One region of the Pseudomonas sp. JQ36 genome, then DNA from elsewhere that is predicted to be linked to it. Evidence: predicted binding sites of a transcription regulator. Region 1 holds the regulator's gene; the other holds the start of a gene.

Evidence for each region. The regulator FliA, encoded in region 1, starts transcription of late flagellar genes. The targets are predictions, from matches to a motif close to CTAAAGTTTNNNNNNNNNNNGCCGNTAA.
Region 2: ACS4NR_RS08635 (methyl-accepting chemotaxis protein) is a predicted target of FliA. The motif match lies at 5,677-5,704, and genes of this name have one in related genera.

Annotation. Positions count from the first base shown of each region.
Region 1 covers NZ_CM132642.1:474,102-481,583, forward strand. The annotation lists gene flhF (flagellar biosynthesis protein FlhF) at 1-1,061, shown strand, start outside; gene fleN (flagellar synthesis regulator FleN) at 1,175-2,005, shown strand; gene fliA (RNA polymerase sigma factor FliA) at 2,002-2,742, shown strand; gene ACS4NR_RS02320 (chemotaxis response regulator CheY) at 2,910-3,281, shown strand; gene ACS4NR_RS02325 (protein phosphatase CheZ) at 3,299-4,087, shown strand; gene ACS4NR_RS02330 (chemotaxis protein CheA) at 4,142-6,421, shown strand; gene ACS4NR_RS02335 (protein-glutamate methylesterase/protein-glutamine glutaminase) at 6,471-7,482, shown strand, end outside.
Region 2 covers NZ_CM132642.1:1,947,071-1,954,552, reverse strand. The annotation lists gene ACS4NR_RS08665 (C39 family peptidase) at 1-201, opposite strand, end outside; gene ACS4NR_RS08660 (heme utilization protein) at 265-1,248, opposite strand; gene ACS4NR_RS08655 (adhesin) at 1,322-1,894, opposite strand; gene ACS4NR_RS08650 (hypothetical protein) at 1,896-2,345, opposite strand; gene ACS4NR_RS08645 (AAA family ATPase) at 2,681-3,205, opposite strand; gene pnuC (nicotinamide riboside transporter PnuC) at 3,202-3,765, opposite strand; gene ACS4NR_RS08635 (methyl-accepting chemotaxis protein) at 3,915-5,549, opposite strand; gene ACS4NR_RS08630 (undecaprenyl-diphosphate phosphatase) at 5,845-6,675, shown strand; gene ACS4NR_RS08625 (DUF1294 domain-containing protein) at 6,672-7,100, shown strand; gene ACS4NR_RS08620 (MmcQ/YjbR family DNA-binding protein) at 7,219-7,482, opposite strand, start outside.

The DNA of each region.
Region 1 (7,482 bases):
CCGGGCTGCCGTTGACGGCCGGCCTGCCGCTGACCGCTGCCGAACCGTTGAGCGAACCGACTTACGCCGCCCCGGCGCGTACGGCTCCGGCACCTGCACCGGCGGCCGCTGGCGTCGATCCGCGTGCGCTGGATTCGATGCGTTTCGAATTGAACAGTCTGCGTGAGCTGATGGAAGTGCAGCTCGGCACCCTGGCCTGGAATCAGCTGCAAGGCAGCCGTCCGGCGCAAGCCAATCTGTATCGCCGTCTGCAACGCATCGGTCTGTCCGGACCGTTGTCGCGCGATCTGCTGGCGATGATTAATGATATCGAAGAACCACGTCAGGCCTGGCGCATGCTGCTCGCGCACCTGGCGCGGATGATTGCCGTACCGGAAGTCGAGCCGCTGGAAGAGGGCGGGGTGATTGCCATGGTCGGTCCGGCCGGCATGGGCAAGACCACCACCCTGGCCAAGCTGGCCGCGCGCTACGTGCTGAAATACGGCGCGCAGAATGTCGCGCTGGTGAGCATGGACAGTTTCCGTATCGGTGCCCAGGAACAACTGAAGACCCTGGGTCGCATTCTCAATGTGCCGGTGACCCACGTCGATCCGGGCCAGTCGCTGGTTCAGGCGCTCGACCCGCTGCTGCGCAAGCGCGTGGTGCTGATCGACACCGCCGGCTTGCAGGCCAGCGATCCGGCCTTGCGCATGCAGCTGGAAAGCCTGGCCGGGCGTGGCATCCGTTCAAAAAATTATCTGGTGCTGGCAACCACCAGCCAGAAACAGGTTCTAACCGCCGCGTACCACAGTTACAAGCGTTGCGGGCTTGCCGGCTGCATCCTGACTAAACTGGATGAGACGGCCAGTCTTGGCGAAGTATTGAGCCTGGCGATCAGTCATGAATTGCCGGTCGCGTACCTGACCGATGGCCCACGGATTCCGGATGATCTGCATCTGCCGCGCCGTCATCAACTGGTCAGCCGCGCCGTCAGCGTGCAAATGCAGGAAGAACCCAGCGAAGAAGCCATGGCTGACATGTTCGCTGATATCTACCACAGCCCGACCAAGCAGGTTGGCTGAGGTAATGAACCGTTTTTGTACCTACATCGATGGTCTGCCATGCATTGTTCCGGTTGAGAACGCGCAGCCAGTAATGTGGCCTCCGTCTATGCAAGACAAGGTAAAGAAATAACATGGGCAGCATGCATCCCGTACAGGTGATCGCGGTGACCGGCGGCAAAGGTGGCGTCGGCAAGACTAACGTGTCAGTGAACTTGTCTCTGGCGCTGGCAGAGCTTGGCCGTCGGGTCATGCTGCTGGACGCCGACCTGGGGCTGGCGAACGTCGACGTTCTGCTGGGACTGACCCCCAAACGCACTCTGGCCGACGTGATCGAAGGCCGCTGCGAACTGCGCGACGTGCTGTTGCAGGGGCCCGGCGGGATCCGCATCGTGCCGGCCGCTTCCGGCACCCAAAGCATGGTGCACCTGAGCCCGGCGCAACATGCCGGTCTGATTCAGGCCTTCAGCGACATCGGCGACAACCTCGATGTGCTGGTGATCGACACCGCTGCGGGTATTGGTGACTCGGTAGTCAGTTTTGTCCGCGCCGCCCAGGAAGTGTTGCTGGTGGTCTGCGACGAGCCGACCTCGATCACCGACGCCTACGCGCTGATCAAACTGCTCAACCGCGACTACGGCATGAACCGCTTCCGCGTCCTCGCCAACATGGCGCAGAGCCCGCAGGAAGGGCGCAACCTGTTCGCCAAGTTGACCAAGGTCACGGATCGCTTCCTCGACGTCGCCTTACAATACGTCGGCGCCGTGCCGTACGACGAAAGCGTGCGCAAGGCAGTGCAGAAGCAGCGAGCGGTCTATGAAGCCTTTCCGCGTTCCAAGTGCGCGCTGGCGTTCAAGGCGATCGCGCAGAAGGTCGATACCTGGCCGCTGCCTGCCAACCCGCGCGGACACCTTGAGTTTTTCGTCGAGCGCCTCGTGCAGCAAACAGCAGGGCCTGTGTTATGACCGCGAGCGGTATGAACTACTACAAGAAGTCGGCACGTGACGCGCAGTACGAGTTGATCGAGCGTTACGCGCCACTGGTCAAGCGCATTGCCTATCACTTGCTGGCGCGCTTGCCGGCGAGTGTGCAGGTTGAAGACCTGATTCAGGCCGGGATGATCGGCCTGCTCGAAGTCTCTACCAAATACGACGCCAGCAAAGGCGCCAGTTTCGAAACGTACGCGGGCATCCGGATCCGCGGCGCGATGCTCGATGAAGTGCGCAAAGGGGATTGGGCGCCACGCTCGGTTCACCGCAACACCCGTATGGTCAGCGACGCAATTCGCTCAATTGAAGCTAAAACCGGACGTGATGCTAAAGATCACGAGGTTGCGGCCGAACTCCAATTGAGTCTCGACGATTACTACGGGATTTTGAATGACACGCTGGGCAGCCGGCTGTTCAGTTTCGACGACCTGTTGCAGGACGGCGAACACGAAGGGCTGCACGAGGATGGCGCCAGTGCTCATCTTGAGCCGTCACGCGATCTGGAAGATGAACGCTTTCAGGCTGCGCTGGCGGATGCGATTGCCAATTTGCCGGAGCGTGAGCGACTGGTGTTGGCGCTGTACTACGACGAAGAGCTGAACCTCAAGGAAATCGGTGAAGTCCTTGGCGTCAGTGAATCGCGGGTCAGCCAGTTACACAGCCAGTGCGCGGCCCGTTTGCGGGGGCGTTTGGGGGAGTGGCGAGCGCGCTGAAGGCAGTGTGGGGACACTGCGAACGAGGCTGGTGCGGTGATGAACGGCACCGGTCTTGCTCTGTTGTGCTCCAGACAGTCATCGAGTGCTTTGCCGGATTGATTGAAGTGGCGCGTCCAGGTGCTGGGCGCGTTTAAGACTGCTTGGAGGTCGAATTGAACAAAGACATGAAAATCCTCATCGTTGATGACTTCTCAACGATGCGGCGGATCATCAAGAACCTGCTGCGCGATCTTGGGTTCACCAATACCGTCGAGGCCGACGATGGCACTACCGCCATTCCGGTACTCAACAGCGGAAGCATCGACTTTCTGGTAACGGACTGGAACATGCCGGGCATGACCGGTATCGACTTGCTGCGCCACGTACGTGCCGATGAAAAACTCAAGCATCTGCCCGTGCTGATGGTGACCGCTGAAGCCAAGCGTGAGCAAATCATCGAGGCCGCTCAGGCCGGTGTGAACGGCTACGTGGTCAAACCTTTCACGGCTCAGGCGTTGAAAGACAAAATCGAGAAGATTTTCGAACGCATCGGCTGATGACGCGCGGGGGAGCTATGGAGCATAACGAATCTTCACAGGGCGATTTCGAGTCGACCCTGAAAAAACACGCGGTCGAACTGGTCGAGAGCCTTGAAAAAGGCAGGTTCGGCGACGCTGTGCAACTGATCCATGAGCTCAATCAGACCCGTGACCGCGGCCTGTATCAGGAAGTGGGCAAGCTCACACGCGAACTGCACAGTGCGATCGTCAATTTCCAGATCGATCCGCACATGCCGCAGGCCGAGGAAGTGTCGCAAATCACCGACGCCACCGAACGCCTGGGCTATGTGGTCAAGCTGACCGAAGCCGCGGCCAACCGCACCATGGATCTGGTGGAGAGCGCCACCCCGGTGGTCAATGGCCTGGCTGAAGAAGCCCAGGCGCTGAGCACCGATTGGGGCCGCTTCATGCGTCGTGAGGTCGGAGCTGAAGAGTTCCGCGAACTGGCGCGCCGGGTCGACGGTTTTCTGTCACGCAGCAGCACGGACAACCGTGCGGTGTCGAGCAACCTCAACGACATCCTGCTGGCTCAGGATTACCAGGACCTCACAGGTCAGGTGATCAAGCGTGTGACCCAACTGGTCACCGAAGTCGAAAGCAATTTGCTCAAACTCGTCCTCATGGCCAGTCAGGTTGACCGCTTTGCGGGCATCGAACACGACCGTGCCGCGATGCTTGCAGAAAAAGATCCACAAAAACATCTCTCGCAGGGTGAAGGTCCGCAGATTCATGCCGATAAACGAGAAGACGTTGTGTCCGGTCAGGACGATGTGGACGATTTGTTATCCAGCCTCGGATTCTAGAGTTTTGGAATTTTAGGTTTTTTGGGTTTTTAGACCTGTAGGAGCACCCCATTAATGAGCTTCGGCGCCGATGAAGAGATCCTTCAGGATTTCCTGGTTGAGGCCGGCGAGATTCTTGAGCAACTGTCCGAGCAACTGGTCGAGCTGGAAAGCCGCCCGGATGACGCAGATCTGCTCAACGCAATTTTTCGCGGTTTCCACACTGTAAAAGGGGGCGCCGGCTTCCTTCAGCTCAACGAGCTGGTGGAGTGCTGTCACATCGCCGAAAACGTGTTCGACATCCTGCGCAAGGGTGAGCGTCGCGTTGATGCAGAACTGATGGACGTGGTGCTTGAAGCACTGGACGCGGTGAACAGCATGTTCAGCGAAGTCCGTGAACGTGCACCGATCACGGCGGCCACCCCGGAACTGCTGGCCGCGCTGGCGCGTCTGGCCGAGCCGCAAACGGCCGACGAAGCTCCGGCTTCGCCAGTGGCCGAGATGATCGAAGAACTGGTCGTCGAAGGCGATTCGAGCGATTCGGGCGACATCACCGATAACGAATTTGAACAGTTGCTGGATTCGCTGAACGCCGTCAAGGCCGAAGCCGAAGCCCCGGCTGCTGCACCTGCGCCGGCTGCCGATGCCGCTGCCAGCGATGAAATTACCGACGCCGAATTCGAGTCGTTGCTCGATCAGTTGCACGGCAAAGGCCAGTTCGCGGCGGACGCCGTGGCACCGGCAGCGGCCGCTCCGGCGGCACCGGCGGCGGGCGACAGCTCGGACATCACCGACGACGAATTCGAAGCACTGCTCGATCAGTTGCACGGCAAGGGCAACTTCGCCGTTGAAGCGCTGGAGTCGGCGATCGCCTCGGCACCGGTTGCGCCTGCCGCACCGGCGGCCGCCGCTGCCGGCAGCGATCTGATCAGCGATCACGAATTCGAATCGCTGCTCGACGAGTTGCATGGCAAAGGCAAGTTCACCGATGTTGGCGCCGCTGCTGCGGGCACCGCGTCGACCGTGGCCGCGCCTGCCGCCAAGGCTGCTGCCGCTCCGGCTGCTGCGCCGAAGGCTGCACCCAAGCCTGAGCCGAAAGCCGAAGCGCCAAAACCTGCTGCCGCTGCTGCACCGGCGCCGGCCCGTGCCGCAGCTGCTCCGCCGCCGGAAAAACCGGCGAGCGAAGCCGAGACCACTGTGCGGGTCGATACCGCGCGTCTCGACGAAATCATGAACATGGTCGGCGAGCTGGTGCTGGTGCGTAACCGCCTGGTGCGCCTGGGTCTCAACAGCGGCGACGAAGCCATGTCCAAGGCCGTGTCGAACCTCGACGTGGTCACGGCTGACTTGCAGACCGCGGTGATGAAGACCCGGATGCAGCCGATCAAGAAGGTCTTCGGGCGCTTCCCGCGTCTGGTTCGCGACCTCGCGCGTCAGCTCAAGAAAGAGATCAACCTGGAACTGGTGGGTGAAGAAACCGACCTCGACAAAAACCTTGTCGAGGCCCTGGCCGACCCGTTGGTCCACTTGGTGCGCAACGCGGTCGACCACGGCATCGAGTCGCCGGAAGAACGCGAAGCTTCGGGCAAGGCCCGTGGCGGTCGCGTGGTACTGGCCGCCGAGCAGGAAGGCGATCACATCCTGTTGTCGATCTCCGACGACGGCAAGGGCATGGACCCGAACGTGCTGCGTTCGATCGCGGTAAAACGCGGTGTGATGGACAAGGACGCGGCCGATCGCCTGAGCGATACCGAGTGCTACAACCTGATCTTCGCCCCGGGTTTCTCGACCAAGACCGAGATCTCCGACGTGTCCGGCCGCGGTGTCGGCATGGACGTGGTGAAGACCAAGATTTCCCAGCTCAACGGTTCGATCAACATCTACTCGACCAAGGGCCAGGGCTCGAAGATCGTCATCAAGGTGCCGCTGACGCTGGCGATCATGCCGACCCTGATGGTGATGCTCGGCAATCAGGCGTTCGCGTTCCCGTTGGTCAACGTCAACGAAATCTTCCACCTCGACCTGTCGACCACCAACGTGGTGGATGGTCAGGAAGTGGTGATCGTGCGGGACAAGGCGCTGCCATTGTTCTACCTCAAGCGCTGGCTGGTCAGCTCCGCCGCTCACGAAGAGCAGCGCGAAGGCCATGTGGTGATCCTTTCGGTGGGCACCCAGCGGATCGGCTTCGTCGTCGATCAACTGGTCGGCCAGGAAGAAGTGGTCATCAAGCCATTGGGCAAAATGCTGCAGGGCACTCCGGGCATGTCCGGCGCCACCATCACCGGTGACGGCCGCATCGCGCTGATCCTTGATGTTCCAAGCATGCTCAAGCGTTACGCGACGAAGCGTATTTGAATCCGGGGCGGCGGGGCGACGACGTCCCGCTGCACCTAATGGAGTGTTTATGGCAGTCAAAGTCCTGGTGGTGGACGATTCGGGTTTTTTCCGCCGCCGCGTCTCGGAAATTCTTTCAGCGGATCCGAGCATCCAGGTGGTCGGTACGGCCACCAACGGTAAAGAGGCGATCGATCAGGCCCTGGCGCTCAAGCCGGACGTGATCACCATGGACTACGAGATGCCGATGATGGATGGCATCACGGCGGTGCGGCACATCATGCAGCGCTGCCCGACCCCGGTGTTGATGTTCTCCTCGCTGACGCATGAAGGCGCCCGGGTCACCCTGGATGCGCTGGACGCCGGTGCGGTGGATTTCCTGCCGAAGAATTTCGAAGACATCTCGCGCAATCCGGAGAAGGTCAAGCAACTGCTGTGCGAGAAGGTTCACAGCATCTCGCGCAGTAATCGTCGTTTCAGTGCCTACAGTGCGCCGGCTCCGGCCGCTGCACCGACGCCTGCGCCAGCCCCGGCGGCATCGAGCTTCAGCAGCCACAGCGCTGCTGCTCCAACGCGTCCGGCGCCTGCTCCGGCACCTGCTCGTGCGCCAGCTGCCAGCGCGTCGTCGCCGGCACCGAAACGCAAAGCCTACAAACTGGTTGCCATCGGTACCTCGACCGGCGGCCCGGTTGCCCTGCAACGGGTGCTGACCCAATTGCCGGCGAACTTCCCGGCGCCGATCGTGCTGATCCAGCACATGCCGGCGGCGTTCACCAAGGCGTTTGCCGAGCGCCTGGACAAGCTGTGCCGCATCAGCGTCAAGGAAGCCGAGGATGGCGACATCCTGCGTCCGGGTCTGGCGCTGCTGGCCCCGGGTGGCAAGCAGATGATGATCGACGGCCGTGGCGCGGTGAAGATCCTGCCGGGCGACGAGCGTTTGAACTACAAGCCGTGCGTGGACATCACCTTCGGTTCTGCGGCCAAGTCCTACGGTGACAAAGTTCTGGCGGTGGTGCTCACCGGCATGGGCGCCGACGGCCGCGAAGGCGCACGTCTGCTCAAGCAGGGCGGTAGCTCGGTGT
Region 2 (7,482 bases), 1.5 Mb from region 1:
CTGGCGCAATACCGTGGCCAGTGCGGCGGCGCCGCAACTGAAATCGGTTTTCTGTTCGACGATGTCGGCAAACTTGCGTTCACGAATGCTTTGCACGTCCTTGTAGACGAGCACGCCGCCGGGCAGGGCAGCGATAGGCATCTGGGCAGCCTGGGTCAGGCCGGACAGGCAAAGCAGAGCGAGAAGGGCAGTCTTACGCATGATCGATACGCCTTTGCGGACTGAGGAAAAGCCCCGTTTCCGGGGCTTTCGTTTCGATCGCGATTACATGCAGGCTTTGCAACCTGCAGCGATGGACAGCGAGTTGCTTTGTTGGTTGCCCACACCCGCCGAGACGTTGGCTCCGCCGTTGCCGGAGAAGTTGTTCATCGAGTTGGTCATGTTGGCATTGTTGACGACAGGCGTTTTCCAGCCATCTTTGGTCAGCACTTGCTGAGTGGTGACCCCAGCGAGGCCAAAGGTACCCACGGCTTCGAACTTGGCTTTCTGGTCATCGTTGCCGCCGTGGCCGCCGCCACGGTTACCCCAACCGCCATGGTTGTCGTCTTCGATGGTTGCAGTGCCTTTGGCTTTAAACACGCCAGCGGCCGCGTAGGTGCCGGTAAGGGTGTCGGTTTTGTAGGCCTGCACGCCTTTGTTTTCTACAACCAGGCCAGTAGAGGACTGATTGGCGGACGCGGCGGCAGTGGCTACGCGGCCACCGGATACGGCGATCGCCAGGTTGTTTTTCTGCTGGTTGAAGTTGCCGGAGGACACGTTGATGCCGATGTTGCCGGAACCATTGTTGCCTGCGTTGTTGAGCGTAGCGTTATTGAAGGTCGACGAGTTTTTCACATAGTTGTTGTTGTTGACTTGAGTTGCACTGGAGGCAGCAACTGCAGTGCCGAAAATGAAGCTTTCATCGGCGGTAGCCAAGGCGGCGGCGTTGTCTTGCTGGTTGCCGTCGCCGGCAGCAACGTTGGCGCCCATGTTGCCGTTAGAACCATTGAGCGAGTCGCTGGCGTTGGCGTTGTTGAGAGTGCCCTGGTTTTTCACCACGTTGCCGTCGCTGTTTTGTTCGTCGAGCACTGCCGCCCCGGCACCTGCGCCGATCTGCAGAAGCTGTTCCAGGGTTGGGCCTTTTGGTCCATGGTTGTCATGACCATTGCCGTGCCCGTTACCACGATCATTACCGCCAGCCTGAGCGGCCATTGCCATTACTGCTGCAAGTGCGAAAACCAGAGGTTTGAGAGCCATTGTAGGTTTCATGGTGTTTCTCCGTCGTGCTTATTAGTTGGTTAAGTGTTGGTACTTTCTAATTGCACTGCTTTTGTTGTTTGGGTCAGTCAGCGACCCGGATGCTCAGGGTGTTAGCCATACGGTTCCCCACCCCGGCACTCTGGTTCACCTGAATCACCCCTCGGCTGCCGGTGAAGGCCTGATCACTTGTCGTGACCTGGCGACTGCCGGGTGAGGTGCCAGTTGCTCCTGAGCTCGGTAAAAGCGCCACGTTCTGTTGCGACAGGGCGCTGTCGTCAACGCTTTGCGGGGCAGCACTGATGCTGATGCGCGTCACGTTGGCCATCTGGTTGTTGGCCCCGGCGCCCTGGTTCACGCCCAGAATCCCGTTGCCATTACTGAAAGAGGTGCCGCCGATGGTGGCGCTGGCGTTCATCGAAGGGTTGGCGGGGGTATCCAGCTTTTGCCTGACAATGGTCGTGGCGCTGGCATTGGTGCCAATGGCGATCGCCTTGGTGTTGGTCTGTTGCATCTGGTCGCCGGCGGCCTGGTTGACGTTGAAGTTGCCGCGGTACTGCATGCCACTGTTCTGGATGTCGGCGTTATTCACGGAGCCTGGATCGGCCATGGCGCTGGCGCAGCCGAAGAGGGCAAGCAGCAGAAGGGAACGATTCATCTCATTGACCTCCGGCCATGCGGGTCAGCGGAGCAAGACCTGAACTCATCGCACGGTTGACGGTGTTGGAAATCGAACCGCCCGCGCCACCGCCGTGACCGCCGCCCATGCCGGGCAGGCCGTTGGGATTGGTCAGGGTGTTCATGCCAGGCATGTTGGCGGTGGGTGTGGTGATATTGCCGCGAATCGAAGAGCCACTGGCTACACTGGCAAATTCACCGTCATCGAGCTCGGTGCTGGTCATCGCTTGATTGATGCGAGCCGAAGGGTTGGCATTGACTGTGGTCGGGTAGGGGTCTTTGCCACCGCTGCGCCCGATGGGAATGGGCTGGACGTCGCGGTTGAGAACGATCACGCCATTGCCTTCGGCCTGGACGTTGAAACTGATGAATGTGCTGGCGGCTGATCCAATCAGCAGAAGGCAGGTCAGGCCTTTATTGATATTCCCCACGGCGGCAATTCCTTCTTCAGTGGGCTGGCTCTTGTCAGCGTTGGGAAGGAGAGAGCGAAAGCTGTGCCGCTTTTGAGTTGTTGTTGATTTTCAATGGGTTGGCGATGCGCCGTGCAGCGCTGATACAAAAGCTGTTTCAGCATTGAAACAGTCGGGCAGGCAGCCACACGGTCAAGGGCGGCGCAAAGCTCTGGAACAGGGGTTTGCCGAAGACTGTTTCACTGACGTAACAGATGTTCTGACAAAACGATGAAGGCCATTGAACTCGCAGCTTTGCGCTGAGGGAGGTGTTTCAGGAATGGACACTTTCGCCCTGAACGGAGCTATTCGATGGATCAATCAGCCAATAACCGCGCGACGTCGTCAAAAGCCTGAACGCGGCGTTGATCCCAATCGCCCTGAATGATCTGCAACGGTTGCCCGTGCTGTTCCAGCCAGTCGCGGGTGGCCTGAAAGAACGCCATGCGTTCGCTCAGTTGTGGCTGGCAGCGTTGGCCGTCGTCGGTCCAGTCGATCTGCTCCGGCGACAGCAGCAGGTGCAGGTCGTAATGCCGCGCCAGCAGCTCGGGTTCCAGCCATGCCGGGCAGGCGCCAAACAGGGTCTGGCTCCAGAGGATGTTGCTCAGCAAATGGGTATCGAGAATCAGCAATGGCGGTTGCTGCGCCCGTGCCTGATCTTCCCATTGCAACTGCCCACGGGCGATAGCGGGGATGTCGTTGAGGCAGGTATCGCGTGGATTCTGCTCGATGAACCAGCGCACGTATTCGTCCACTCGCAGGCCGCCAAAGCGCGCCTGAAGGCCAGCGGCCAGCCAGCTCTTGCCGGTGGATTCCGGGCCGGTGAGAACAACTACCTTCATCGCTGCAACGCCGGATCGGCGCGCCATTCGCGCCAGCCTTGCAGCGCAATCAGGGTGAACAGGGCATACAGCGCTGCGGTGAGGTACAGACCCTTGTACAGGAACAGACCGACGAAAATCACATCCAGCACGAACCACAGCGCCCAGCATTGCAGGCGTTTTTGCGCCATCCACAATTGCGCGACGAGGCTGAACGCGGTCAGTGCGGCATCGAGCCACGGTTGTGCGGCGTCGGTCCAGTGGGCCATGGCCGCGCCCAGCAGCAGGCTGCCGAGTGCGCCCACACTCAGGCCGAGCAGAATCGAACGCTGATCCAGGCGCGTGACTTCACGTCCGTCGTGCATCGTCCCGGCGCGGGTCCATTGCCACCAGCCGTAGACTTGCAGCGCGGCGTAAATCACTTGCAGCAACATGTCCGAATACAGCTTCACGTCATAGAAGATCCAGCTGTAGAGCAACACCATGACCAGGCCGATCGGCCAGCACCACGGATTCTGTTTGACCGTCAGCCACACGGCGATCACACCGAGGGCGGCGGCAAACAGTTCAAGCCCGGACATGGGGGTTCCTTGAGGGAGTTGAGGAGGGAGCGGATTGTACCGAAAAACCTGTAGGAGTGAGCCTGCTCGCGATGGCGGTGGTTCAGCCACTCTGTGGTTGACTGATACGACGCTATCGCGAGCAGGCTCACTCCTACAGGGGAACGGTGTCAAACGCGGAACTGGCGCAACAATTGGTTCAACTGCTCGCTCAACTGCCCCAGCTTCACGCTCGCCACACTCGACTGCTCGGCCGCCAGCGCCGTGCTGTGAGACAGGCCGGCCGCCTGCGTGACGTTCTGGTTGATGTCCTCGACCACATGCGCCTGTTGCAGCGTGGCGCTGGCAATCGAAGCGTTCAGGCCGTTGAGATTGCGCAGGGCCTGGCCGATGGCGTTGAGGCTGGCACCGGCGAGGCCGGCCTGTTCGATGGTCAGTTGCGAGGCCTTGCTGCTGTCGCCGATGACCTTCACTGCGGCTTCGGAATGATTCTGCAAGCGTTCGATCATGCTCTGGATTTCCGCTGTCGACTTTTGCGTGCGCTGCGCCAGCAACCGCACTTCATCGGCCACCACCGCAAAACCTCGGCCCTGTTCACCGGCGCGGGCCGCTTCGATGGCCGCGTTGAGCGCCAGCAGGTTGGTCTGCTCGGCAATCGAGCGGATCACCTCCAGCACACTGCCAATCTGCGTGCTCTCCGCCGCCAGGGTGCGAATTACTTCGACCGCCTGATCAATGGTCGCGGACAACTTGTCGATCTGTTGCAGGCTGCCGTCGATGTTGATCTGACCCTGCTGGGCCTGAGCTTCGGCATCGCGCATTTCAGCGGCAGCATGTTCGGCGTTCTTCGCCACATCCTGCACGCCATAGGTCACTTCGTTGATCGCGGTCGCCACCAGTTCCATCTGCTGCGATTGCTGCTGACTGCGCTGCTGAGCCTGAGTCGCATCGTTGCCCAGTTCGCTGGACGACTGGCCCAGGGCACTGGCCGAAACCTGCAGGTCACCGATGACCCGGCGCAGCTTGGCGGTAAAGGCGTTGAAGTGATGCGCCAGTTGCGTGACTTCGTCCTGGCCATGGGTATCGAGGCTGCGGGTCAAATCGCTTTCACCGCTGGCGATATTGGCCATGGCGTTCACGGTTTCCTGCAACGGACGGACGATGCTGCGGGCAATCAATATCACCAGCAGGGCCATGATCAGCGCGATGACCAGGCCGATCACCGAGGCCTTGATCAACTGAGCGCGGAACTCGCTCTGCACATCATCGACGTAAACCCCGGAACCGAGCACCCAGCCCCACGGCTCGAACAGTTTTACGTAGGAAGTTTTCGCGACCGGCTCGCTGGCACCGGGCTTGGGCCAGCGGTAATCGACCATGCCGGCGCCTTTGCTTTTGGCGATCGCAACCATTTCGTTGAACACCGCGAAACCGTCCGGGTCGCGGATCGCCGAGAGGTTCTGGCCTTCGAGTTTGGGGTTGGTCGGGTGCATGACCATCACGGGGGTGAGGTCGTTGATCCAGAAGTAATCGCTCTGGTCGTAACGCAGGCCACGAATGGCGGTCAGCGCCTGTTTCTGTGCGGCGTCGCGGGTCAGAGTGCCGTTGGTTTCCAGGTCGTGGTAGTAACTCAGCAGACCGCTGGCGGTCTGCACCACATGCTGGGTTTTCTGTGCCTTGGCGTGATACAGGTCATCGTGAATCTGCTTGAGCATCAACACGCCCAAGGTCAACAACATGACCACGGCCACAATCAAAATGAGCCACAAGCGTCGGCTGATCGACACACTGCGCAAGCTGTTCATAACGCTGTCACTCCGATTTCTTTTTCTTGTAATAAATCAACGCCAGCATCCAACCACGTTTGAGTGGTCGGGCATACGCGACCCAAGTCGTATAACGCCGCTGCACTATCAAGGCTTGTCTGTTAGGATTTCGGCCCCGTGCGTGAAAACCTGAATCCAAGTTGATATTTCACGGAATTTTGACCGTTCCGTGTGGATCCTGTGCGCGCGGAATCGGTACAGCTACGCTGAACGCAGTGAACGTTAGAAAAATATTATCGGGGCATGCCCGCGTGCATCGCTCTTTGGGGGATTGATGGATCTTTGGACCGCCTTGCAGGCGCTGATTCTTGGAGTTGTAGAGGGGCTGACGGAGTTTTTGCCCATTTCCAGTACCGGACACCAGATCATTGTTGCCGACTTGCTCGAGTTCGGTGGCGAACGAGCCATGGCGTTCAACATCATTATTCAGCTTGGCGCGATCCTCGCGGTGGTCTGGGAGTTTCGCCGCAAGATTCTCGACGTGGTGATTGGCCTGCCCACCCAGCCGAGTGCACGGCGTTTTACGGCCAACCTGCTGATCGCGTTTCTGCCGGCGGTGGTATTGGGGGTGATTTTTGCCGACCTGATTCACCAATACCTGTTCAACCCGATCACCGTCGCGACCGCACTGGTGGTGGGCGGCGTGATCATGTTGTGGGCCGAGCGTCGCCAGCATGAGGTGCACGCCGAAACCGTGGACGAGATCACCTGGAAGGACGCGCTGAAAGTCGGGTTCGCCCAGTGTCTGGCGATGGTTCCTGGCACTTCGCGGTCGGGCTCGACGATCATCGGTGGTCTGCTGTTCGGCCTGTCGCGCAAGACCGCGACAGAGTTCTCGTTCTTCCTGGCGATGCCGACCATGGTCGGTGCAGCGGTGTACTCGGGTTACAAATATCGAGATCTGTTCGTGCCGGCGGATTTCCCGGTATTCGCCATCGGCTTCGTCACCGCGTTCATCTTCGCCATGATCGCCGTGCGCGGTCTGCTCAAGTTCATCGCCAGCCACAGCTACGCGGCGTTCGCCTGGTACCGGATCGTTTTTGGTCTGGTGATTCTGGCGACCTGGCAGTTCGGCTGGGTGGACTGGTCGGCGGTCAAACCATGAATGATTCCCGCGCGCGCCGCCCGGATGGACACGCGTCCCGTGGCGGTATTCAACATCTGAAATTGAAACTGGCAGTGCTGCTGATCGTCTGCGCCTTGCCACTGTTTGGTTCGCTGTCGATGTGGCTGCGCGGGATCTCGCTGGTGCCGTTGACTGCTTATGGCGTGGTCAGCGTGCTGGCGTTTTTCATGTACTGGGCGGACAAACGCAAGGCCCGCGCCGATGCGTGGCGCACGCCGGAGAACATTCTCCATGCCCTGGAACTCGCCGGCGGCTGGCCGGGCGCGCTGATCGCCCAACAGGTATTCCGGCACAAGACGCGCAAGGTCTCGTTTCAGATTCTGTTCTGGGTGATTGTGGCGCTGCATCAGGTGTTCTGGATCGACCAGCTGTTTCTCGGTTCGAACCTGCTTTCATTGTTCTGAAGCAACACAAGAAACCCTGTGGGAGCGGGCTTGCTCGCGAATGCGGTGTGTCAGACAACATATTCGTCCATTGGCACACCGCTTTCGCGAGCAAGCCCGCTCCCACCAAAGGCAAAAGCTAAAGCAACAATCCAGCCTGGGTTTTCTTCGGCAACTTGCCCACCACCAACTGATGCGAACGCTGCAGCAATCCCTGCAATTCCTCCGCGCCCAGCGGGTAGGGCCGGTGCATGATGATCCACTGCGCCCGCGCCAGATACGGCGCCGGGTGAATCCCCGGGCGGTCGCAATGGCCGAGAAACAGGTCCTTGTCGACCTTGAACGCCAATGAATCCCCGCGCAGCCCTTGCAGGGCGAACATCTTGTTGCCGGCAATCGAGAA